One region of the Idiomarina sp. UBA3176 genome, then DNA from elsewhere that is predicted to be linked to it. Evidence: predicted binding sites of a transcription regulator. Region 1 holds the regulator's gene; each other region holds the start of a gene.
The links. The regulator sigma-54, encoded in region 1, starts transcription at its own class of promoters, with help from an activator protein. The targets are predictions, from matches to a motif close to GTTGGCACGNNNNTNGNNT.

Region 1 (5,989 bases):
GCCATAAAGCAGGCACTGGCTTGTGAGAAACACGCCCTGAACCTGGATGAGCGCATTGTTAACTCAGACGGCGCGCATTACGGCAGCCACACGGGTTTTCGTGTTTATGGGAATAGTCACGGTTTTATTGGCGGTTACTTACAGTCGCGACATAACCTTAGTTGCGTTCTGATAGCCAAAGAGGGCGACAAAATGCAGCGCGACATGAGTTATTCTGTTGCCCGCAAAATGCACGAATTAAAATCTGCCGAGAGTGTTGCTGAAGAGGCCGCCGCAGAAACCTTGTCGCGCCTGGGTGCACGCAAAGTACCAACAGCTAAAGTACCGGTTATTTTCCGGGCTGATGTGGCAGGGAGTTTGTTTGGTCATATGGTCAGTGCTATAAGCGGTGGCAATTTGTACCGCAAATCCAGTTTTCTGCTCGACCATTTAGGCAAGCCGGTGCTGCCAGAATGGCTGAGCATTCAGGAAAAACCACATATTATCGGTGGCCTGGCGAGCTCGCCGTTCGATGCAGAAGGTTTGGCGACAAAGGATAGGGAAATTATTACCGACGGGGTGCTGCAAACCTATCTGTTAACCAGCTATGCTGCACGCAAACTGGATATGCAGCCTACGGGTCACGCAGGTGGTATCCACAACTGGCGAGTGACACAGCAGGACAACTCGTTAGCGCAGTTATGCAAAAAAATGGGTACGGGCTTGCTGGTAACCGAATTGATGGGGCAGGGCGTAAATATGGTCAACGGTGATTACTCACGTGGCGCTGCCGGCTTCTGGGTTGAGAACGGTGAAATTCAGTATCCGGTAGAAGAAGTGACCATTGCCGGTAACTTAAAAGACATGCTGGCGAACATTGTTGCCATAGGGAATGACACCGACGAACGCCATGCGCTGCATACCGGCTCAGTGTTATTAGAGCAAATGAGTATTGCCGGCAATTAAAAAGCCAGGTCTCTAAGACAGTAACAAGGTTGCTGAGCCAAGGAAGGCAAAGATACCGACCACGTCAGTGACAGTGGTCAGAATGACCCCGCCAGCCAGCGCGGGGTCAATATTAAAGCGCTTAAGAACCAGCGGAATGGTCGCACCGGCTAAAGCGGCTGCGACTAGGTTCATCATCATGGCAAAGGCAATAATACCGCCAACCAGCCAGTCTTGCTTCCACAGTGCGACGACTGCCGCAATCAGTACCGACCAGATAATGCCGTTTAAGAAACCAATAGCCAGCTCTTTACCGATAAGCCATCGGGAGTTACTGGTGCCTATGTGTCCCAGAGCCATACCTCGTATGACCAGAGTTAATGTCTGGCTACCGGCTATGCCGCCCATACTGGGTACAATGGTGTTTAAAATAGCCAGTACAGCCATTTGTGCCAGTATGTCTTCAAATAATGAGCTGACCATGGCGGCCAGTAAGGCAGTAACCAGGTTTACCGCCAACCATACGGTACGGCGGCGGGTACTTTTTAATACCGGAGCGAAGGTATCTTCGTCATCTTCCAGACCCGCCATACTCAACATGGAGTGTTGGGCTTCTTCGCGGATAATATCGACCACGTCATCGATGGTAATACGACCTACCAGCTGCTGCTCATTGTCGACGACCGGCGCAGATACCCAGTCATGACGCTCGAACAGTTTTGCGACTTCCGTTTCATCCATAGTCACGGGGATGGTGGTAATGTCGGCCGACATAATTTCGTCAATGCGACGGCTGGGATCAATAGTTAACAACTGGGTTAAAGTAATTTCGCCAATGAGTTTTTCATGGCGATCCACGACGTAGAGTTTATCGGTGGCTTCGGGCAGCTCACCTTTAAGGCGTAAATAACGCAACACAACATCAATAGTGACGTCCGAGCGCAAGGTGATGGTATCGGTGTTCATGATACCACCGGCGCTGTCTTCGGCATATGAGAGCGCGGTTTCCGCACGTTCCCGGTCGCTTTCGTCCATGGACTTCAGAACTTGCTGATAGACTGGCTCAGGTAAGCCCCGCAAAACGTAGGCAAGGTCATCGGTGTCCATGCCTTCGGTGGCCGCCGCAAGATTCTCCGGCGCCATTTGACGAATAATGTCTTTCTGAACCTCTTCGTTCAGTTCTTCAAGAATCTCGCCGTGTTCATCTACGTCAACCAGTTTCCAAACAATGGAACGGCTTTTGGGGGGTGAGGATTCCAACAGCAACGCCACGTCGCATGCCGGCATATTATGCAGCATACGGCGTGCAGCAACGAACATGCCATCGGATAGCGCGGAGTTAACCTCCTGAATGCGCTGCATGGCATATTCTTTGTCGGAAAGCTCTGCAATCATGCTTACTCGTCTTCCTCGAAGCGATCTTCAAACAAAGCACTAACGGCATCCAGTGCTGCTTGTGCGTCTTTTCCTTCGGCACAGACTTCAACAGTTTTTCCCTGTTGACTGGCCAGTAGCATCAGGCACATAACGCTGGCAGCGTTAACGCATTGCTCACCCTGAGTGACAGTAATGTCTGACTCAAATTCCTGCGTTAATTGCGCTAACTTTGTTGCCGCACGTGCGTGCAAGCCTAGTTTATTGCGAATAATTAGCTTTCTGCAAACTTTATCCATGGGTTTTCAGTTCCCGGTGTCTTACCTGAACTTTTACAGCTTTCTGTTCAAAACGCTCGGCTAACTGCTGAGAAATATAAACCGAGCGGTGCTGACCACCGGTACAACCGGTAGCTATGGTCAGGTAGCTTCGATTGCTGCGCTGGAAGTGTGGCAACCAGGTATCAAGAAAGTTTTCTAGCTGATAAATAAATTTAGTCACCAAAGGTTCCTGACGAAAGAAAATCTGCACGTCGGTATCCAGACCGGTAAGCAGCTTAAGCTCGGGTTGCCAGTGCGGATTAGGTAAAATGCGCGCATCAAAGACAAAGTCAGCGTCTTTGGGTAAACCATATTTAAAGCCAAAAGACTGAAACACAATAATCAGCTTTTTATCCGCTCGTCCCAGCACCCGCTCAGTGACCTGTTCGCTTAATTGGTGCAGCGATAAATCGCTGCTGTCCAGGCGCCAGGTTGCGCGTTCCATAATGGGTTCAAGCATTTTATGTTCGGCCTGAAGCGCTTCTAGCAGAGGCAGTTCTTTTTGCGATAACGGATGCAGGCGACGAGTCTCGCCAAAACGCTTTAGTAAGGTGTTGTCGTCAGAGTCAATAAACAGAATTTCCGGTTCAACGCCTTTTGGCAAAAAGCTCAGAGAGTCCAGTAGCTCTTCGGAGTGCTCCGGTAAGTTGCGAACATCAATGCTAATGGCTATTTTTTGATACTGCTCTATGACTGCATGCACCAGAGTTGGCAGCAGGCTTATGGGTAAATTATCAACGCAATAAAAGCCTAAGTCCTCCAGTACGCGCAAGGCAATTGTCTTACCTGAGCCGGAGCGACCACTAACAATGATCAGTTGCATGGCGACTGTTCACCTTCGCCCACAAATAATTGATATAACGCTTTATCAGAATCTGCGTGGCGCAGTGCGCGGGTACAGTCTTTGTCGTTCATTCTTCTGGCCACTGTGGCCAATGTTTGTAGATGGTTCTCGTGCTCTGACTCCGGCACCAGAAGCGCGAAGATAATATCGACAGGTTGGTTGTCAATAGAATCGAATTCGATAGGTTCGTCTAAGGTCAGTAATACCGCTACCGGATGATTCGCATTAGGTAAACGGCCATGAGGAATTGCGATACCTAAGCCAATTCCCGTACTGCCTAAACGCTCACGGTTTAACAGGCTCTCAAAAATGTCATGACGGGTAATGCCAGACAGCTTAGGGGCTACGATTTGACTAATGGTTTCAAGTAGTCGTTTTTTACTTGCGCCCTCGACTGCACACTTGGTGCAGTCGGGGCTTAACAATTCACTCAGTTGCATGGATTAATGTTGTTTCATTTTCTCTTTGTGTTTAATCACCTGACGGTCCAGTTTATTAATTAAACCGTCGATGGCCGCGTACATATCTTCGTGTTTTGCGTCGGCGAAAAGCTCACCGCCATTCACGTGCAGCGTAGCTTCCGCTTTTTGAATCGTTTTTTCAACATTTAGGATGACGTGAACATTAGTTATATGGTCAAAATGTCTTTCCAGCTTGGCAAATTTTGTGTCCACGTAGTCACGCAGAGCTTCGGTAATATCGATGTGATGACCGGTCAAATTAATTTGCATAACGTCTTCCTTCTGCAGTTAACAAAGTTACAAAAGACTTTTGCGTTGGCTCGATGATGGAATGTTTAACGATTCCCGATACTTCGCAATTGTCCTTCTTGCTACTTGGATACCTTGTTCGGCTATCAGTTCAGCAATCTTACTGTCACTTAACGGTTTACTGCGATTTTCAGCAGCGACCATCTTCTTAATTAAAGCACGTATTGCCGTGCTTGAACACTCGCCACCGCCCTCTGTACTGACATGACTTGAGAAAAAATATTTCAACTCAAATACGCCACTTGGGCAGTGTAAGTATTTTTGTGTCGTTACGCGTGAAATCGTACTTTCATGCATATCCACGGCTTCTGCAACATCGTTCAGAACCATTGGCTTCATAGCTTCTTCACCATGCTCAAAAAAGCCCTGTTGGCGTTGTACTATGCAATTGGCCACTTTCAGCAGCGTATCGTTTCTGCTCTCCAGGCTTTTTATGAACCAGCGCGCTTCTTGCGTATGGTTTTTTATGTACTGGCTGTCGGCTACTGACTTTGTTGCTTTACTCAAGGCCGCGTATTCTTCGTTCACTTTTAGTTTAGGTACGCTATCCGGGTTTAATTCGACCATCCAACGACCATTTTTTTTAGTAACGGCCACATCGGGAATAACATATTCAACGGGTTGCTGCGCAACTTGCTCCCCCGGGTGCGGGTGCAACTGTTGAATTAATCGCATAGTCTGACGTAAATCGTCTTCCGATAGCTTCAGTTTACGCTGAATGGTGCGAAAATCGCGACTGCCAAGTAAGTCCATATGTTCAGTCACTAAGCATAGAGCAACCTGCTTGTATTCAGTGTCGTCGCTTAGTTGACGTAATTGAATGGCAAGGCATTCACTGACGCTGCGTGCGCCGACACCTATTGGGTCGAAATGCTGAATACGCTTAAGCACCATGCAGACTTCTTCTGCCTCAACTTCGGGTAGGCGCACAGCTTCGATAATTTCATTAACATCAACCATTAGATAGCCATTGTCGTCTATGGCTTCAATAATGGCTTCAGCTATGGCGGTGTCTTCTTCCGAAAAATGAGAAAGTTGCATTTGCCAAAGCAGGTGATCCTGCAAAGACTCGCTGGTAGAGCCTTGATAGACTTCAAAATCGCCGTCAAAGGATTTACCTGAAGAGGCTGCACCGTTGGCCGGGGTATGACTGGAGTAGGTGTCGTCCCAACTGCTGTCGACCGGCAGTTCGTCAGGCATTTCCTGGGTTTTTATAACGTCGGATGTTTCCCGTTGGCTGTCGTCTCTTTCTTCAATATTGCGAGTTTCGGGTTGGTCCGCGTCGTTACTCGTTTCACCTTCAACCTCCAGCAGCGGGTTGCTGTCTAATGCATCCTGAATTTCTGACTGAAGATCGAGCGAGGAAAGCTGCAGCAGGCGGATAGCCTGTTGGAGTTGTGGCGTCATGGTCAGGTGCTGACCAATTTTTAGCTGCAGACTTTGCTTCATAATGACTGTCCCGGTATCACGTTATAGGGTGAACTGCTCACCGAGGTAAACGTCTCTAACCTGTTGATTCGATAATATACTTTCTGCATCCCCACTGGCAATAAGCTCACCATGACTGACAATATAAGCGTGTTCACAAACAGACAATGTCTCGCGAACGTTGTGATCAGTAATAAGTACACCAATACCACGTTGCTTTAAATGTTCAACAATCTTTTTAATATCAATAACCGAAATAGGGTCAACTCCGGCAAAAGGCTCGTCCAGCAAAATAAACGTAGGCTCCGCTGCCAAGGCGCGGGCAATTT
Region 2 (5,989 bases), on a different contig from region 1:
GTGGGATATTAACCAATAGTACGGCCATTTTAGCTGACGCGGTGCACGATCTCGGCGACAGCATTTCTATTGGTATGGCCTGGTTGCTGGATAAATTCAGTCGTAAAGATGCCACGCAGACCTTTACCTATGGCTATCAACGCTTATCTCTGGTTGGCGCTTTTATTAACGCGGTTGTACTGACTGCAGGCTCAATCTGGATTTTATTTGAAGCCATTCCCCGTTTATGGAACCCGGTAATGCCAATGGCGGAGGGTATGGCGTTACTGGCGGTATTCGGCGTTATTGTGAATGGTTATGCGGCGTTTAAATTGTCGCATGGTAAATCGTTAAACGAACGCGTACTTAACTGGCACTTACTAGAGGACGTTCTGGGCTGGGTTGCTGTTTTAATCGTGTCGATTATCTTAATCTTTGTCGACTGGCCTATTCTTGACCCTCTGCTTTCCATTGGCTTCACTTTGTTCATTCTGGTTAACGTTCTTCGTCACTTGGGTTCTACCGTTAAGCTCTTTGTTCAGGCCTCACCAGACCCCGAAGTGTACCGGAAAATACGTGAACAATTGACCTCGCTGGAACTGGTTGATGACGCCCATCATTTGCATTTTTGGTCGTTGGATGGCGAGCGTCATGTATTAACCGCGCATATTGTGGTATCAAAAGAACTGGAATGTTCAGAGCGCGCACTTTTAAAGCAGCAAATATCACAGCAGCTGGCAGCGTTTGAATTAGCTCATACCACCATTGAACTGGAATACCCTGACGAAGCTTGTCGAGACCATTAACAGGAGAAGATCATGGAATTGTTCGGAAGTTATACCTCGCCGTTCGTAAGACATTGCCGTATTGCTTTACTTGAAACTAAGACAAAGTTTTCATTTACCGAAACGGATTTTGAAACCAGTGCCAAATTAAGTCCGGCGAAAAAGGTTCCCTTTCTTCACCACAATGATTTGCGCCTGCACGACTCTACCAGCATTCTCAAATACGTGCGGGACAAGGCGGATGAGCGCTTCATTGCCGATGTAAAAGATTTTGATCAGTACTGTCTGGTCAATACGGCGATGGACTCGGCAATTAACGTGTTTTTGCTGGAGAGAGAAGGCGTAACAGCTGACAGTGTTAAGTATGTTAAACGCCAACAGCAGCGTATTGATGACATACTGCAACTGATGGAAGATAAAGAGCATGCGGTGGCTTATGAAGGGCCTCATCCCTTTAGTGACGGAGAGCTACGTTTAGGTTGTTTCCTTAGCTGGGGGCTTTTCCGTGAGCGTTTTAACTTAGATAAGTATCCGCGACTTCAGGCCTTTGTCGATAAGTTAAACGACTACCCTTATTTCGCGGATACTGATCCGAACCGTTCTTAAATATCTTTAATGGCGCGGCTGCGTTCGGGGATTTCCTCGTTCAGCAGTCGGTCATTTTGTGAATAGTTCACGGGTACATCAATAAGGTGTACGCCGGGTTTGTTCAGGCAGTCTTTTAACAGCGGTATCAAATTTTCCGTTTTATCTAAACGGTAACCGTTAGCGCCGTAAGACTCTGCATATTTCACAAAATCCGGGTTATTGAAATCTAAGCCGTAGTCGCTCAGTTTCATATGCTGCTGTTTCCACTTGATCATGCCATAGCCGCTGTCATTTAAGATAACGACAACGATATCCAGCCCCATGCGCACAGCAGTTTCAAGCTCCTGAGAGTTCATCATAAAACCGCCGTCACCGCATATTGCCATGACTTTCTTTTCCGGATTAACCAGCTTCGCGGCCATGGCCGATGGTAAGCCTGCACCCATTGAGGCAAGGGCATTATCCAGTAGTACCGTATTTGGCTGACGAGCCGGGTAATTACGTGCAAACCAAATTTTGTAGATGCCGTTATCCAGTGCAATGACACCGTCATCTGGCATAGCTTCACGCACATCTTCTACCAGACGCTGGGGTAACACCGGAAAGCTTCCGTCATGAGCGCCTTCATCGGTATGGTCGCGCATGTGATCGCGAACTTTCAGCATAAAGTCGAAATCCCAGTGACTTTGCGGCTCAATCCCTTCTTTTAACTGCCAGATACTGTTACCAATATCGCCGATCATGCTGGCATGAGGAAAGTAAACCGAATCAACCTGGGCACCCTGAAAGTTAATGTGTACCACTTTACGATTGTCGTTGTCGCCGGTTTTCATCATAAAGGGCGGCTTTTCCACCACGTCGTGACCGACATTAAGAATCAGGTCAGATTTTTCGATGGCGCGGTGCGGGTAATCGCCGTCGGAAACCGCCGCATTACCGAGCCAGCGTGGGTGGTCTTCGTTAATAACGCCCTTACCCATTTGCGTGGTAATAAAAGGAATACCGGTTTTATCGACAAATGCGCGCAGCATTTTTGCTGTAATTTTCCGATTGGCCGCAGCCCCTATCAACAGTACCGGGTGTTTTGCTTCGCGCAGTAATTCCAGCACGTGGCGGACCGATTTATGCTCGGTAATGGGGCGGCGCGAATGACTGGCTTCTATCGGAAGGCTGCTGACCTCTTCGCGACTGATATCATCCGAGAGCTCCAGGTGAGAAGCGCCGGGGCGTTCATCTTCAGCGCGACGAAAAGCCTCACGGATGTGCGCCGGAATACTGCTGGCGCTAATAATCGCCTGAGTGTATTTGGTAATGGGAGTCATCATGTCGACCACATCAATGATCTGGAATTGACCCTGATGACGTTCCTTTATGGGTTTTTGTCCAGTAATGACAACCATAGGCATAGCGCCGAGTTGCGCGTAGGCCACCGGTGTAACCAAGTTGGTTGCCCCCGGGCCTAAGGTGGAAAGGCACACCCCGGGTTTGCCGGTCAGGCGACCATAAGTGGCGGCCATGAAACCTGCGCCCTGTTCGTGGCGGGTTAAAATTAGCTCAATGCTGGATTTTGAGAGCGACTCAAGTAAGTCCAGGTTTTCTTCGCCGGGAATGCCGAAAATGTACTTCACACCCTCGTTTTCAAGTGCTTTTACGAATAAATCGGATGCTTTCACTTCGCTTTCTCCTTGCGTTAAAGAATATTCTTCTAGTTAGGCCTACGTAAAGCATAGGAGAGATGATCAAAAAAGGCAGCCAAAAGGCTGCCTTCTTAAACTACAATCGAGTAAATCGATTAAGAGTTTTCGTCACCAGTCAGCTTTTCTAAGCGGCCACGAAGTTCTTCGTCGTTTTGCGCCTGCTGAATAATCATGTTGTACTCTTGCGGAGTCAGACCTGCGTTTTCAACTGCTGCAATCATTTCTTCCTGTGCAGATTGTTGAATCTCACGCGCTTCTTCCTGATTTTCAGCTTGCTGGAACTGGTCGCGGTATTTTTCAGTAACGCCCTGAACATCTTCCATAGCGGTTACAAACTTAACCAGCATGCCTTCAGAAATTTCCTGAGTTTGCTGCTGTTGCGCCATAGACTCCTGAGCTTGTTGTTCCTGAGCTACTGCTGCTGTGCTACCCAGTGCGAATACTGTTGCTAATGCGATAATTGTCTTTTGCATGATAATCTCCTAGATGAATTTATCAGTTTTACTTACGCTCTAACTAAAGCGAAGACTGTGCCAACTTTTCAATTGTCTGATTTTTATAACTTTTTGTTCTTGCGAAGTTTGCGCCGAGAAAACCAACCAAAAAATGTGTATCCTTAGTACACAATTAAAGGAGGTCGTGTGACAAAAAGATACAGTTGGCCACTATCCAGTCTGCAAAGGCGGCTTCTGGTTTATGTCGTTATGCCAATGTTATTGATTTCCGGTGTAGCAATAAGCGTTGGGTTACAGGTTGCCTCTGATGAGTCTAATGAGCGGCTAAAAAGTGACTTAGAACTTCTGGGGCGAGCCATTAGCTTGCCTATAAGCGACGCCTTGTTGAATAACGACTTGTCTACAGTACAGGCGAATCTGGATTCGGTGTTCAATATTGGTCGGGTTTATGGTGCGTCGGTTTATAACGTGTATGGCCAGCAGGTAGCGGAAGCGGGCATTACTGAAACCGACTTAAGCAACAGTCAGTTAGCGCTACAAACCGTTCAGACTGGAATAAAGCAAGACGATTATCGTCGGGTGGAAGGCCGCGATGTCTTCTCTCAATTCCTGCCTATTGTTGATCGCGGTGGTCGCATTATTGGTTTATTACAGATAAACCGGCGGGCGAGTGACTTTGATGAGTCTTTTGAAACTTTAAGCCAATACGCATGGCTGAGCTGGGCGGCGTTCGGTTTAATTACTATTGCGGTACTGGTTTTTGGTCATTATCGCGGTGTCGGTCGGCATGTGGTGGCACTTAAGGACGCCATGTTGCGGGTCGCTGAAGGGAACCGCAGTACGCGGGTTACACCTGCTGGCCCGTCAGAATTGCAGGAGGTTGCGCAGGGTTTCAACCGTATGCTTGATAGTATCACCGAGGCTGAACAAGAGCTGGAGCAGCGCCGAGAGCACGAGGCCTCTCTGCAGCAAGCTTTGCGAGAACAGGAAAAAATGGCGGCTATTGGGAGTGTCGCCAGTGGTGTTGCGCACGAGCTAGGTGCTCCGCTTACCGTTATTGACGGCCGCGCCAGCCGCTTATTACGCAACCATAAAGACGAAGACAGTCAGCGCCAGCTAAAAGCGGTAAGAGGCCAGGTGCAGCGGTTAACCGGGCTGGTAAACCAGCTGTTGGCTTTCTCCCGTACGCCGGTACAGCAGCGCGAAACCATTTCTTTACGTGAGCTGATAGCAACAGCCATGACCAGCATAGAGTTTGAGCAGGATAAGGGGTCGGCCAAAGTGGTAATTAAGGAGCTTGTCGATGTTATTCTGAAAGTGGATATCAAGCGACTGGAACTGGCCTTGGTTAATGTTCTTCGCAATGGTTTGCAGGCCGCTGAATCGGAAGTTGTGGTGGCAGCTGAGTACGCCGGTGAAGGTGTCATTATCACCGTTGATGACGACGGTGAGGGGTTGCCCGAGTCTATGAAAGATAAAGCTTTGCAGCCTTTTGAAACTAATAAACCTCAGGGAAAAGGCACCGGGCTTGGTTTAACCATAGTGAAACACGTATTGAATGACCATAACGGAGAGTTGTCTTTAACAAACAACCCCAATGGTGGCTGTCGGGTTACCTTGAGTTTACCTGCGCAATGCCTTCGGCAAGCCGTTATTAAAGGAGGTAGTGAATGACCGCAGCAAAAGCCATGATAGGCGTTATTGAGGATGATCCGGCTCTGCAGGAGTTGCTGGTTGAAGAGCTGGAGGCCGAGGGCTATAAAGTCACCGCGTGGGGAAGTATTGAAGCCTTTAAAAAATCGGTAACGCCATTGGATTTGGTTATCAGCGATATTCGCTTACCGGGGTTGTCAGGCTTGTCTTTACTGGAAAGTTTAAAAAATGAAGATAACTCCCCTGCGCTGTTATTGATTACCGCATTTGGTACGGTTGATCAGGCGGTTGATGCCTTAAAACAAGGGGCCGATGACTTTCTAACCAAGCCGCTGGATGTTGAACACCTATTGCTTAGCGTAAAACGGATATTAGAACATCGGTCACTGCAGCGTGAGCTTAAACGGTATCGTCAGCAACAAAAGGGCCCCGGGGGCTTAGTCGGCCAAAGCCCGTCAATGCGTAAACTGTATGACCAGATAGAGCGCATAGCTCCGGCAGACGGCAGCGTCTTAATTACCGGTGAAAGCGGTACGGGTAAAGAGTTGGTGGCAAAGGCACTGCATCAGTTAAGTGACCGCGCTGAGCAGAGCTTCCAGGCGGTGAACTGTGCGGGCATTCCAGCCGAGTTAATGGAAAGCGAATTCTTTGGTCACACAGCTGGCGCATTTACCGGTGCTCAGAAAAAGCGTCAGGGTCTGCTTAAGCAGGCCGACGGCGGTACTTTGTTGCTGGACGAAATTGGTGAAATGCCAATGGCGCTGCAGGCTAAACTGCTACGTGTATTGCAGGAAGGCACGATTCGCGCCGTGGGCAGCGACGAAGAAGAAAC
Region 3 (5,989 bases), on a different contig from region 1:
GTACCGCTCAAATCCTGAAAGTTGAACTGAACCGTTTGTGCGGACGCACCATTATTCAGGTAGGGGTCACCATCGGCGTTATTACCAGATAAGTCGATAGTGCCCGGGTCAAATGTTATCTGTCCTGCAGGCACGTCCGGCTCACCACTGCCTAAGAAGTTGATTTCTAAACCTGAGTAGCCATTAACAGAGTCCCTTGCAGGTGGCGTCGATGTCGCCGTGCCGGTTGGAGCTAAATCAATTTCGTCGCCGTCAAAAGTCGCATAAACATCCCACTGGTTGTTGCCGCGCTTCACGTAATAAGTTGACAACGTATGAGATTCACCTAGTGAATCGTAAATCGTAGCGGACGTAGAACTGTGGTAAGTACTTGGTGTTTCGGGATCAAATGGGTTAGCTGTTCCGTCAATTGGTGAACGACGCGCATCCACGTTAAACGCGGTAAACACGTTGTCTGTGCTTTGCGGCGCGCCAGCAACGTCCGGAATACGGATAGGCTGAGTCGTAGCCAATGCGGTAGAAGAGTTTGTGCCACTATTACGATCAACCTGATAACCCTGCAGGTAATTGCCCTGATTATCGACAATAAATTTATCTTCGTTAAGCTTAAAAGCGCCTGAACGAGTGTAAGTCATGTCGCGAGAACCTAATCCGTCAGTGGTCGCAAAAAAACCGTTACCACTAATCGCCATGTCCAACGAGTTTTCTGTAAAATCCAGGGTCCCCTGGCTAAATTGCTGCGCAACTGATGAGGTCAAAACACCATCACCAACCTTAGTGTTACCCGCATTAAAAATACTGGTTGCGTAAACATCAGCGAATTCAGCACGCGACTGCTTAAAACCCGTTGTTTTTACGTTTGATATGTTATTCGCGGTTACATCTAAGTCTTTTTGTGATGCGTTGATACCGCTGAGTGCAATATTAAATGACATAAGTCACCTCACCTGTTAGCTAATTTCAGTTACATCAGAAAGCTTGATGCCACCTAAACCTTTTAAATTCAAAACGACACCGCGGTCACCGCCGGTGCTGACACTTTGCACGCGAGCGTGCATTTGTATGGGCAATTCTTCACTCTGCCCTGCCACTTGAGCATTCACTGAGAAAGAGTAGTTACCGGCTGGAGCTTCATCACCATTTTCCAGTTTTCCATCCCACTCAAACTCTTTAGTTCCCTGAGCCATATCGCCAATTTCAATGGTCTTGACGGTAGCGCCGGTTGAGTCTTTAATACTTATCTTCACATTTTGAGCCGTTTGCGGAGTGGCTATCATGCCGCTAATTCCTGCTCCGCTTTCCAAGTTAGCCTTGCTGGTTGGTACCAACACTTTACGACCAACCATAGTCGAGGCCTGCAACGCCTGATTTGACGTCATATCACTGGCAAATTGGTCAAAACGCTCAGAGAGGCCAGTTATTCCCTCGGCCATAGTGAAACTGGTCATTTGAGCAATCATCTGATCATTTTCGACCGGCTTAGACGGGTCCTGCATATTCAACTGTTCAGTTAACAGCTTGAAGAAGTCTTCCTGCTCAAGCTTGCTCCGCTCATCCGGATCAGCATATCTGGCATCGTCTTCTTTTTTCCACTTCATGTTGTCGATGTAGGAATTAGTGCTTACGCCTTCCATTTGTTATCTCCTGCTTACCCTTGACCCAGACGCAATAAACGTTGTGTCATTGTTTTGGCAGTGTCCGCTACCTGTACGTTGGTCTGGTAGGAACGCGAAGCCGAAATCATATTTGCCATTTCTTCCATGGTGTTGACGTTTGGACGGTAGATATAACCGCTTTCATCAGCCATAGGATGATTTGGAGCATACTCAATTTGCAGCGGGTCCTGACTTTCTACAATACCCAGTACTTTGACACCAGCTTCCTGACCGGCCTGGGTCTGATTCGTCAGGCTGTTGCCGCGGTAATTGCCGTTAGCATCGGCTAAAGCTGTTGCAAAAACCGGGTTTCTGGCCCTATAGGTTTCATCAATACTGCTACTGATTGAGTTAGCGTTTGCCAGGTTACTTGCCGTTGTATTCAGCCGCACTGACTGAGCACTCATAGCCGAACCGGTCACATTAAAAATGTTAAAAAGACTCATGACTTATTATCTCCCTTGTCCGCCCAGGGCCTTCTTCACACCGCTGATGCGGCCATCAAGAAAGTTCATGGTCATTTCATACTCCAACGCATTTTGTGCATACAAGTTTTGTTCCAACTGCACATCAACGGTGTTGCCGTCGCCGGTATCCGGCTGCGTGGGTACGCGGAACTTTTCAGTTCCCTGAGGTTGTATTTCAACGCTGAAATGCTTTTCGTGAGTACGTGCCAGCTTGTAATTTTCCATACCGCGTTGCGCTTGTTGCAACGCCTGCTGGAAGTCCAGGCCTTTAGCTTTGTAGCCGGGGGTATCAGCGTTGGCGATGTTATTGGCAATAAGCTCCGCGCGCTGAGTGCGTACACCCAGCGTGTATTGCTGTATTCCCATAAGCTTGTCCATGGAAAGTGCCATATTTTTGTCTCCACAGTGTTCGATGGTGAAGACAATGCAGGAAGTGTGCCAATTTAAGGAGGGTTATTACTTTTTCAGACGGACATTTCCTGCAGGAAACTATTTTCTCCGGTAAATTATGCCTGGCTGGCAGCGGATCATCTCAAAATCCTCAGTAAGTCCTGAAATTGATTCGGATGCACCAAGGAAAAGATAACCGCCGGGGTTCAGCGATTGCCGGAATTGGGCAATAATTTTCCGCTTTACTTCAGGGGCAAAGTAAATAAGAACATTGCGGCAAAAAATAACATCGAATTTGCCCAACAAAGAATAGCTGTCCAGCAAGTTTAAGTGACGGAAATGAATAAACTGCTTCAGCTCGTCTTTTACTCTCATGGAGCCGGCTTTAGTTTCGGCGTCAGTAAAAAACTTCTTTCTACGCTCAGCCGACAAACCACGCGCAAGAGCCAGGCTATCGTACTCACCAATTGCACACTGCTCAAGCACCTTATTAGAAATATCGGTCGCCGTAACTTTTATACCGGCTCTTAACCCACCCGGATTCTTCGCCTTATACTCTAAGTAGGTCATGGCAATGGAATAAGGTTCCTGCCCCGAGGAACAGGCTGCAGACCAAATTTTTAAAGGCCCGGTGTGATTTTTATATTCCGGAAGAATACGGTCATTCAGAATTTCAAACGGGTAAGTGTCACGAAACCACAAGGTTTCGTTGGTTGTCATGGCATCAATAACCGCTGCCCGTAACGCCCGCTCACTTAGCTTCATTGAGCGTTTGACAAGCTCCGCCAGCGAATCGACATTAAACCGGCCCATTAAAGGGCTCAGCCGACTCTTCACCAGATACAGTTTACTTTCGCCCAATACGATACCGCATTGATGCTCAAGGAACTGACGAAATTCCTGATATTCCGATAAACTTAATTCGCGATCTATCACGTTATATAAACAACTTCCGTTTCAGTTTCATTCGTTTCGTAGCCTGACGTTTAACGTCAGGTTCAATATTCTTACCCGGCACCTAAGTTTGCTACGAGACCGTAGCCTGACGTTCACGGCAGGTCGAATATCGCACCTGATGCAATAGCATCAGGCTACGCAATAACTTCTGTGTTCAGCCATTTTTGTACGGCGGTCGCCAGCTCATCCGGATGAAATTTTGCAATAAAATCATCGGCACCGACTTTCTTCACCATAGCCTGATTAAACACACCACTCAATGATGTATGTAAAATAACATGAATATCGCGTAAATTTGGATCAGCCTTCAATTCAGCGGTAAGCGTGTAACCGTCCATAACTGGCATTTCTACATCGGAAACCAGAACGGGCACATGAGGATGAACTAAGCCCCCCACTTCCTTAGCTTTATCTTTTAAGTAATCTAAAGCTTCTTTACCGTTCTTTTTAACTTCGAGCGTAATACCCAAAGACTGCAATGCACGTTTTATCTGGTTACGGGCAACCGAAGAGTCATCCGTAATCAAAATGGTTAAATCTTCTTTTGCAACATTGATAGGTGCATTCGCGACTTCTTCGCTGACATCCATATTAGCCGGCATAATATCAGCTAAAATGCGTTCCACATCAATAATTTCAATTAATTCATCTTCCACTTTGGTCACCGCGGTAAGATACGCATCTCTTCCGGTACCTTTGGGCGGCGGCATCACATCTTCCCAGTTGATGTTAATGATGCGATCAACCCCTTCAACCAAAAAGCCCTGAATGGTTCGGTTGTACTCAGCAATAATGACGAAACGATTCTGAATATCGGTTAGCGCCCGACCACCGGTCGCCATACTCAAGTCAATAATGGATATAGCCTGACCACGGATATGCGCAACGCCACGAACCAGAGGGTTACGATTAGGCATTGCGGTAAGTTTAGGGCATGGCAATACTTCGCGTACTTTAAATACGTTGATGCCGAAGCGCTGCCTACCGTTTAGATGAAACATTAATAGTTCCAGTCGGTTTTGACCGACCATTTGTGTGCGTTGATTCACTGAATCGAGAATGCTAGCCATTGTTCACTCCTGTTATGTGGCAGGCTACTTCTACTTCGGCACGGTATTTGCTTGTATCTACATTAACCATACTGAAACCATCGAACTGCCGATCTTTTGACGTTATACCGTTTTTTTCGGCACTCGACCAGATAACCTTAACGGATAACATCAGGAATTTTTATGATAGTACGTAAATCGCTGCTGATCAGTTCGATTTTTTTTATAACTTGTGGCATTAATTCCGTTAACGCAAAAACGAGCGGTTCAGATGAAAGTCTGCGCTTTAATTACAAAGCGTTACAGGAACTGGCTCACAATTATGTGGAACAACGGGTTTCAGCGCCGGATAATGGTCGTGTGGAAGTCGTTGCCAATAACCTCGACCCGCGCATGGCTCCCAAAATTTGTTCGCAGCCACCAAAAGTAGGCCTGGCAACTAACGCCAACCTCGACAGCTACACTACCATTGAAATTGAATGTGTAGGCAAAACTAACTGGCGCACCTATGTGCCTGTTCGAATTTATCGCTACAAAAATGTTGTTACCGCAGCCTCACCTATGGCTCCGGGTCAAATGATAAGCGAGAGTGATTTAGTGTTTTCCGAAGTTGACCTTAACCGGGTTCGCTCAAATGTGTTTACTGACATGACGGCTTTAGTTGGAGCCCGCATTAAAAAGCGCATTGCTGCAGGTCAGGCAATAAGTGCCAGCGATACATGTCTTGTATGTGAGGGGCAAAGCGTTACAATAGTTGCACAAGATAAAACGTTGCGAATTACTGCCGCCGGAAGAGCCCTGGCTGATGGTCTCAAAGGTGAATCGGTTGTTGTTGAGAACGCACGATCGAACAAATCAATACAAGCGGTTGTCACAGGACTAAACGAAGTGACTGTTAATTTATAAAATGCTTAATCAGAACCTGACGTGAGCGTCAGGCTACGTACTAAAATTTTTATTAAAGTATTTTTAAGTGTGGTCGATAAGTAACCGAGACATATTATCTAGCGAGGCTAAAAACCATGTCAATTAACATTAACAATGCCGGGCTGAAAAATGCCAACATTGATAGCAAATCCAGCAACCGTCAAGTACAGAGCGATGCTCCGGCTAAGCCTGCTGCGGTTTCGCAAAAAGGTGGTGAGGCCGTTTCGTTAACCAGCGAAGCGCAACAACTGAGTGGCTTACAGGAAAAAGCAATGAACAGCAGCGGCATTGACCAAGCCAAAGTTGATAAAATAAAAGCCGACATTGAAAGCGGCTCATACAAAATTAACGTTGAACAACTGGCCAATAAACTGGCTCAGTTTGAGTCTGACCTGTTCAGTAACGGCAGCAACGAATAATGACCGTGTTGGCGCCTGTTAACGATATATTACAGGATATGGCAGACTCGCTGGAAAACCTTGCGTTGCTACAACAACGTGAGCTTAATGCCATTGTCGAGCGCCAACACGCCGATGTTAACGCT
Region 4 (5,989 bases), on a different contig from region 1:
TAGCCAAAGCTTTTATCGCTAAAGAAGCAGGTGATTTCGGGTAAGCCAGCACCATAGGCTGTTGTTTTCTAACAGCTAAACGCAAGTTATCATCAAAGGGTATAATCGCGGCAAGCTCTAAAGCGACGTCTAAAAATCGATCGGTTACTTTAGTTAATTTATTGAACAATACTTGTCCATCGCGCAGATTTCGTACCATATTGGCAACCACCTTGAATTTAAACAGGCCTTGCTCCCGGCTCAATACTTTTATCAGTGCATATGCATCAGTAATTGATGTGGGTTCATCACAAACCACTAATAAAACATCCTGTGACGCTCTGGCAAAGCTGACAACGGTATTACCAATACCCGCTGCAGTATCGACAATTAATACGTCATAGTTCCCCTGAAGCTGGCTGAAGGCTCTAATTAACCCGGCGTGTTCAGATTCGCTCAAGTCCACCATAGAGCGCGTTCCCGATGTTGCCGGAACAATTTTAATTCCTGCCGGGCCTTCAATCAGAATATCCTCTAACTCGCACTGCCCACTCAACACATGAGAAAGGTTGCGCTCAACCCGCAGGCCTAACATAACATCGACGTTAGCCAGACCTAAGTCGGCATCCAGCACTAATACTCGTTTGCCCTGCTTTGCCATTGCGATAGCCATATTCAGCGACACGTTGGTTTTCCCAACGCCGCCTTTACCACCAGTTACCGCAATAACTTTTACTTTCGATTGTTTCATTCTTCGCAGACCGCTTGCTTGATCCATCGGGCGTATCTCTTTTCTGACTAGATTGATAACAGCTTCATATTATATTGGCTCATTCAGCGAGAAAACGCCTCATTCCAGTACGATTTTGGCACGTCTGACACTGAGGAACAAATGCTTTTATCAAGCAGGCGCTCAGCCTCGGCAACCATAAAGTTCGCATCCGCTACCCGAATATCTTCAGGCACTTGCTGACCATTTGTTAAATAACCAACCGGTAAGCCATGTTCTATAGCTACGCTGATACTCTCACCTAAACTTAAGCATTCGTCCAGCTTAGTGAAAATGCAGCCAGACAAAGGCAGTGCTTTAAATTGCTTAACAGCATCCATCAGCACCTGGCTTTGTGATGTTGCCGACAACACCAGATACGGGCGAATACGCAGTCTTGAATTCTGAATAAGCTGGCTTAACTGTTCGTTCAAACGCTTATCGCGCTGACCCATGCCTGCCGTATCAATCAAAATGAGACTTTTTTGACGTAGCGCAAGTAATGCATCTGCCAGTTCCTGCGCATTTTTTGCCACTTTGACCGGACACCCTATTATACGACCATAGGTCTGTAATTGTTCACTGGCACCAATCCGAAACGTGTCGGTGGTAATTAAAGCCACTTTATCGGCACCATGGCGCTGCGCATAACGAGCGGCTAACTTCGCAATGGTCGTGGTTTTACCGACCCCGGTAGGGCCGACTAAAGCAACCGCTCCACCGCGCGTCAAAATGTCGTCAGAGGTTGTATTCAGCTGACCTTCTAGTAAATGCAGAGTCTGTTCCCAGGCCTCGTCATCTGATCCCCCTTCAGGAATAAAACAAGCAATCTGGTCGGCAACTCGCTCGCTTAAGCCCATATCCATTAAACGGTTCATCAGCATAGAGCGGGTCGGTTCTTCACGATCCATTTCTTGTTTCATCAAGCCGCTTAACTGGTGTTCCAGCAATTGGCGAATACCATTGACCTGAGAGCGCAGTTCAGCAATGGCCTGGGAGTCGTCTGCTGCTGGTGCGTTTATTTGTTCAGGAAAAATATCGTCGCTGAGTTGAGAAGCGTTAAATTCTTGTGGTTCGGCTTTCGGTTCTGGCCGTTTTGACGCTTCAGTAACCGCTTGCGCAGCGGTGCGTTGTGCGGGCTGTTCAGCCTGAGCCTGACGCTGCAATAACTCTTGCAAAGACTCGGCCGGCACTTCTGGCGTTTTTGACGCGGCAGGCTCATTCGGTGCTTGCTCAGCCATTGGCTGTGCCTGTTGCGCATCGGGGTCAATGGCTGCAACCAGCTCAATACCACCATTCACTTTCTTATTGGACAGGATAATCGCATCCGGACCTAAGGTTTCTTTAACCTGTTGCAAACCACGGCGCATATCTTCGGCAAAAAAGCGTTTAATCTTCACAAGCGACTCCCGTTACTCTTGTGTGGCGGTTTGTTCACCACCGTTTTGTTGTCCACCAATTGAGCTGACAATGCGAATTTGTTTATCATCCGGTACTTCCTGATAGGACAACACGCGCATACCATCGGTAGCGTGACGCGCAAATCGCGCCATGGTTGACCGCAGAAGCCCGGAGGTCAGCAGTACTGAAGGTTCCCCGTTCATTTCCTGCTGCTGATGCACTTCGCGTAATGACTGTTGCAGGCGTTCGGCCAAACCAGGTTCGATTCCGGCGCCTTGCTGATTTCCGTCATTACCAGCCATTTGCAATGACTGATGCAACATCTGTTCCAACTCTGGTGCCAAAGTTATGACAGGTAATTCTGCCGCACCTTCAGCAATGTCCTGAACAATTAACCGGCGCAGTGAAATTCTGACTGCAGCCGTCAGTACTTCTGGGTCCTGGCTGCGTCCTGCATACTCAACCAAAGTTTGTACAATGGTGCGCATGTCACGGATCGCGATGCCTTCGTCCAGTAAGTTCTGCAGTACTTTCACAAAGTTGCCCAGTGACAATAGATCCGGAATCAGCCCCTCAACCAGCTTAGGATGAGTACGCCCCAGACGGTCCAGCAACTCTTGTGCTTCTTCGTGACCCAGCAACTGAGATGCATGGTTGGTTACAATCTGACTTAAGTGCGTAGCGACTACGGTTGCAGCATCAACCACGGTATAACCCAGAGTTTGAGCGTGCTCGCGTTGCTCAGGACGGATCCAGACGGCATCAAGACCGAAGGCAGGATCTTTTGTCTTCTCACCGTCCAGTTCACCGAATACCTGCCCCGGGTTAATCGCCATCTCCCAGTCATGACGAATTTCAGCTTCGCCCATGGTCACACCCATAAGAGTAATGCGATAACTGTTGGGGCCTAAATCGAGATTGTCCCGAATGTGTACGGCGGGAACAAGGAAGCCAAACTCCTGAGACTGCTTCTTACGAACACCTTTAATGCGTGACAGCAATTCACCGCCCTGCTGCTTATCCACCAAAGGAATTAAGCGATAACCAACTTCCAGACCTATAGTGTCAACGTGGCGTACGTCGTCCCAGCTGAGCTCTTTTTGTTGCGCCTGCTGAACTTGCTGTTCCTGTTCTTTTTCAACCAGTTCGCCTTCTTCAGTCTTGGTTTTCTTAAGTTTAAAGTAAGCCGCGCCGGCTAACACCGCAGACATGCTTAAAAAGGCAAAATGCGGCATACCGGGAATAACCCCCATGGCAAACAATACCGCGCTGGTAATGACCAAAACCTTAGGGTTATCGAGCAATTGCAGAACAACTGCATCGCCCATGTCCTGGCTGTTATTTTCACGCGTAATGATAATGGCTGTCGCAACTGACAGTAACAATGACGGAATTTGTGCTACCAGGCCATCACCGATGGTTAACAGCGTATAAACTTCCACTGCCTCATTGAAGGTCAGGCCGTACTGGATCATACCAATGAGCAGACCGCCGATAATGTTAATAAAGAGAATAAGGATACCGGCTATGGCATCCCCTTTTACGAACTTACTGGCACCATCCATGGAGCCGTAGAAATCAGCTTCACGGGTTACATCGCTGCGTCGTGCTTTGGCTTCTTCCTGGTTAATTAGGCCCGCGTTAAGGTCAGCATCAATGGCCATTTGTTTACCAGGCATAGCGTCAAGGGTGAAGCGAGCGGTTACTTCTGAAATACGGCCGGCACCTTTGGTGATAACCACAAAGTTGATAATAACCAGAATGGCGAACACCACCAGGCCGACAGTGTAGTTACCACCTATGACCACGCTACCAAAAGCTTCAATAACAGAGCCTGCAGCACCTGGCCCGTTATGCCCTTCTAATAAAACAATACGCGTAGAGGCAACGTTAAGGCTTAAGCGTAGTACCGTAGCAATAAGCAAAACGGTAGGAAAAGCGGCGAAATCCAGCGGACGTTGGGTATAAACCGCCACCAGCATAACTACCAGTGACAAAGTAATTGAAAATGAAAAGAGAACATCCAGCACCACAGCCGGAATTGGCAAAACAATCATCGCCAGAATGGCCATAATGGCCAAGGGTGTTCCAAAACCTTTGATCAGATGCGCATTGTTCTGCGTGAAATTTCTAAAATTTACTAACTTTTCGGCACCGCCCGCCATACGTCTTCCTGTTGCGTCAAAAAGTTGAACCTGCGGTGTTTTATTCAAGAATCGAGCCAGCTTTCGTTTTATTCGGAGGTTATCTTACATTCGTTTCAGTTGGGGCTTACAGACAAAGCTTAAACAGCTTCTATACTCGTTGCTCTTCTTCAAAATAATGTGTTTTTATGCGCGGTTACTCTCTTATGGAATTGGTCGTGGCAATGGCTGTCAGTGCGGTGCTTGGTGCTTCTGCCCTGCCAATATTTACTCAGCAGACAGAGTCTTTGTTGCTTCAAAAAGAGGCTGGCCGCTGGCTGTCTTATTTGCAGCTGGTAAAAGCCAGGTCCATAGCAAATAAGGAATCTATCGAAGTTGACTTAGTTACATTTAGCCGTGACTCGCAAACCTCAGGTATTCAAACCGAATACACTTACAGTTCTTCCGCGTCGCTTACTTTTTATGGAGAGTCATCTGCCGCGACACCCGGACATATCAAACTAATAGGTAAAAGCCGACAGATAAAAGTCATCATCAGCAGTGTCGCTCGTATTCGTTTGTGCTTAAGTGAAGGTGACTCACTTCCGGGAATCCCCCCATGTTAATAGTTTCTGAGCGCGGCAGTAGTTTAGTAGAAGTTCTTATAGCTTCGGCTATTGGCGCGATAGTTGTTCTGGCAGCACAGCAGCAAATGCAATGGCAAACAGGAGTGCAACACCGTAAGCTAATGCAGGTCAATTTACTATTAAGTGCTCAGTCAGTCGCAAATCAGTTTTTTGAAACCTTAAAAAATACCGCCGCAACGCAAATTTCAAACCCTCAGAGCAATTGCTATTTGTTTCCTCAGCAAAATGGAGGCTCGCCCGGCTTCAGGGTCAGGAATGAACAGCTACAGCATAACTCAATGACTCTCGATTGCGCCGGGTATGGCTGGCAATCCCTAACCGATAAGTCTCAATTCAAAGTCACGCAATTTACTGCTGACTCTTACGCTCCGGAATCTGGTAGTGGGCTATCAAAACTCGTTGTAACTTTTACCGTTACTCACAATGCTCAGGCACATGTTTTCAAACGAACAATCACTCCTCTGGTTAACTAAATGGAGCTTACTATGAACGCGAAAGGATTCGCTCTGATACTCACCTTAGTAACACTTATAAGTTTGAGCTCGGCCAGTTTAGCTGCACTGCTTTTCTACGCGCAAATGACAGAGGCTCAGCAACATCATCAATGGCTACAACTTTCTCAACAACTTCAGCAAGATTTCGAAGCAGAGCGCAGGGCTTATGAACTGTCACAAGAATAAAGGCTTTTCTCTGGTTGAAGTGTTGGTCGGAGCTGCACTAGTAGCTCTTTGGTCCGTCAGTAGCCTGCGGCTTTTACAGGTTGGATTATCGGCGATTGACCATGCCCACACAAAAGCGAAGGCTGTGGAGGTTTTGATGACTTATTTAAGTGAGGCTCAACAAACGTGGACTCAAGGCAATAATCCAAAACTATCAAAGGAAACAGGGCAGCTTCATTTAACAGCAGAGTTAACCCCTATAGATCAGTTCAACGCGACCATCGAGGTAACCGTTTACTGGGGAAATGATAACGAGCTCGCCCAGACATTCTGGCTTTCCCGATAACCAGTTTAACCTACCGGGTGCGGCCTTAGCTCTGGTGGAATTGAAAAGGTAATATTTTCTTCGCG

Region 2: B2U97_RS04375 (DUF4168 domain-containing protein) is a predicted target of sigma-54. The motif match lies at 3,569-3,587, and genes of this name have one in related genera.
Region 3: flgA (flagellar basal body P-ring formation chaperone FlgA) is a predicted target of sigma-54. The motif match lies at 4,574-4,592, and genes of this name have one in related genera.
Region 4: flhA (flagellar biosynthesis protein FlhA) is a predicted target of sigma-54. The motif match lies at 4,357-4,375, and genes of this name have one in related genera.

The regions. Positions count from the first base shown of each region.
Region 1 is NZ_DEXU01000018.1:44,214-50,202, forward strand. It holds gene pmbA (metalloprotease PmbA) at 1-945, shown strand, start outside; gene mgtE (magnesium transporter) at 958-2,319, opposite strand; gene B2U97_RS07110 (HPr family phosphocarrier protein) at 2,322-2,597, opposite strand; gene rapZ (RNase adapter RapZ) at 2,590-3,441, opposite strand; gene ptsN (PTS IIA-like nitrogen regulatory protein PtsN) at 3,432-3,902, opposite strand; gene hpf (ribosome hibernation promoting factor) at 3,906-4,193, opposite strand; gene B2U97_RS07130 (RNA polymerase factor sigma-54) at 4,221-5,681, opposite strand; gene lptB (LPS export ABC transporter ATP-binding protein) at 5,703-5,989, opposite strand, start outside.
Region 2 is NZ_DEXU01000009.1:20,886-26,874, reverse strand. It holds gene B2U97_RS04390 (cation diffusion facilitator family transporter) at 1-785, shown strand, start outside; gene B2U97_RS04385 (glutathione S-transferase family protein) at 798-1,370, shown strand; gene B2U97_RS04380 (acetolactate synthase large subunit) at 1,367-3,025, opposite strand; gene B2U97_RS04375 (DUF4168 domain-containing protein) at 3,145-3,522, opposite strand; gene B2U97_RS04370 (sensor histidine kinase) at 3,691-5,178, shown strand; gene B2U97_RS04365 (sigma-54-dependent transcriptional regulator) at 5,175-5,989, shown strand, end outside.
Region 3 is NZ_DEXU01000005.1:266,398-272,386, forward strand. It holds gene flgE (flagellar hook protein FlgE) at 1-935, opposite strand, end outside; gene flgD (flagellar hook assembly protein FlgD) at 951-1,634, opposite strand; gene flgC (flagellar basal body rod protein FlgC) at 1,649-2,101, opposite strand; gene flgB (flagellar basal body rod protein FlgB) at 2,108-2,512, opposite strand; gene B2U97_RS02885 (CheR family methyltransferase) at 2,612-3,448, opposite strand; gene B2U97_RS02890 (chemotaxis protein CheV) at 3,604-4,539, opposite strand; gene flgA (flagellar basal body P-ring formation chaperone FlgA) at 4,702-5,424, shown strand; gene flgM (flagellar biosynthesis anti-sigma factor FlgM) at 5,541-5,864, shown strand; gene flgN (flagellar export chaperone FlgN) at 5,864-5,989, shown strand, end outside.
Region 4 is NZ_DEXU01000005.1:239,873-245,861, forward strand. It holds gene B2U97_RS02730 (MinD/ParA family protein) at 1-757, opposite strand, end outside; gene flhF (flagellar biosynthesis protein FlhF) at 814-2,148, opposite strand; gene flhA (flagellar biosynthesis protein FlhA) at 2,161-4,314, opposite strand; gene B2U97_RS02745 (prepilin-type N-terminal cleavage/methylation domain-containing protein) at 4,482-4,898, shown strand; gene B2U97_RS02750 (prepilin-type N-terminal cleavage/methylation domain-containing protein) at 4,892-5,392, shown strand; gene B2U97_RS02755 (hypothetical protein) at 5,405-5,599, shown strand; gene B2U97_RS02760 (PulJ/GspJ family protein) at 5,580-5,924, shown strand; gene ispH (4-hydroxy-3-methylbut-2-enyl diphosphate reductase) at 5,930-5,989, opposite strand, start outside.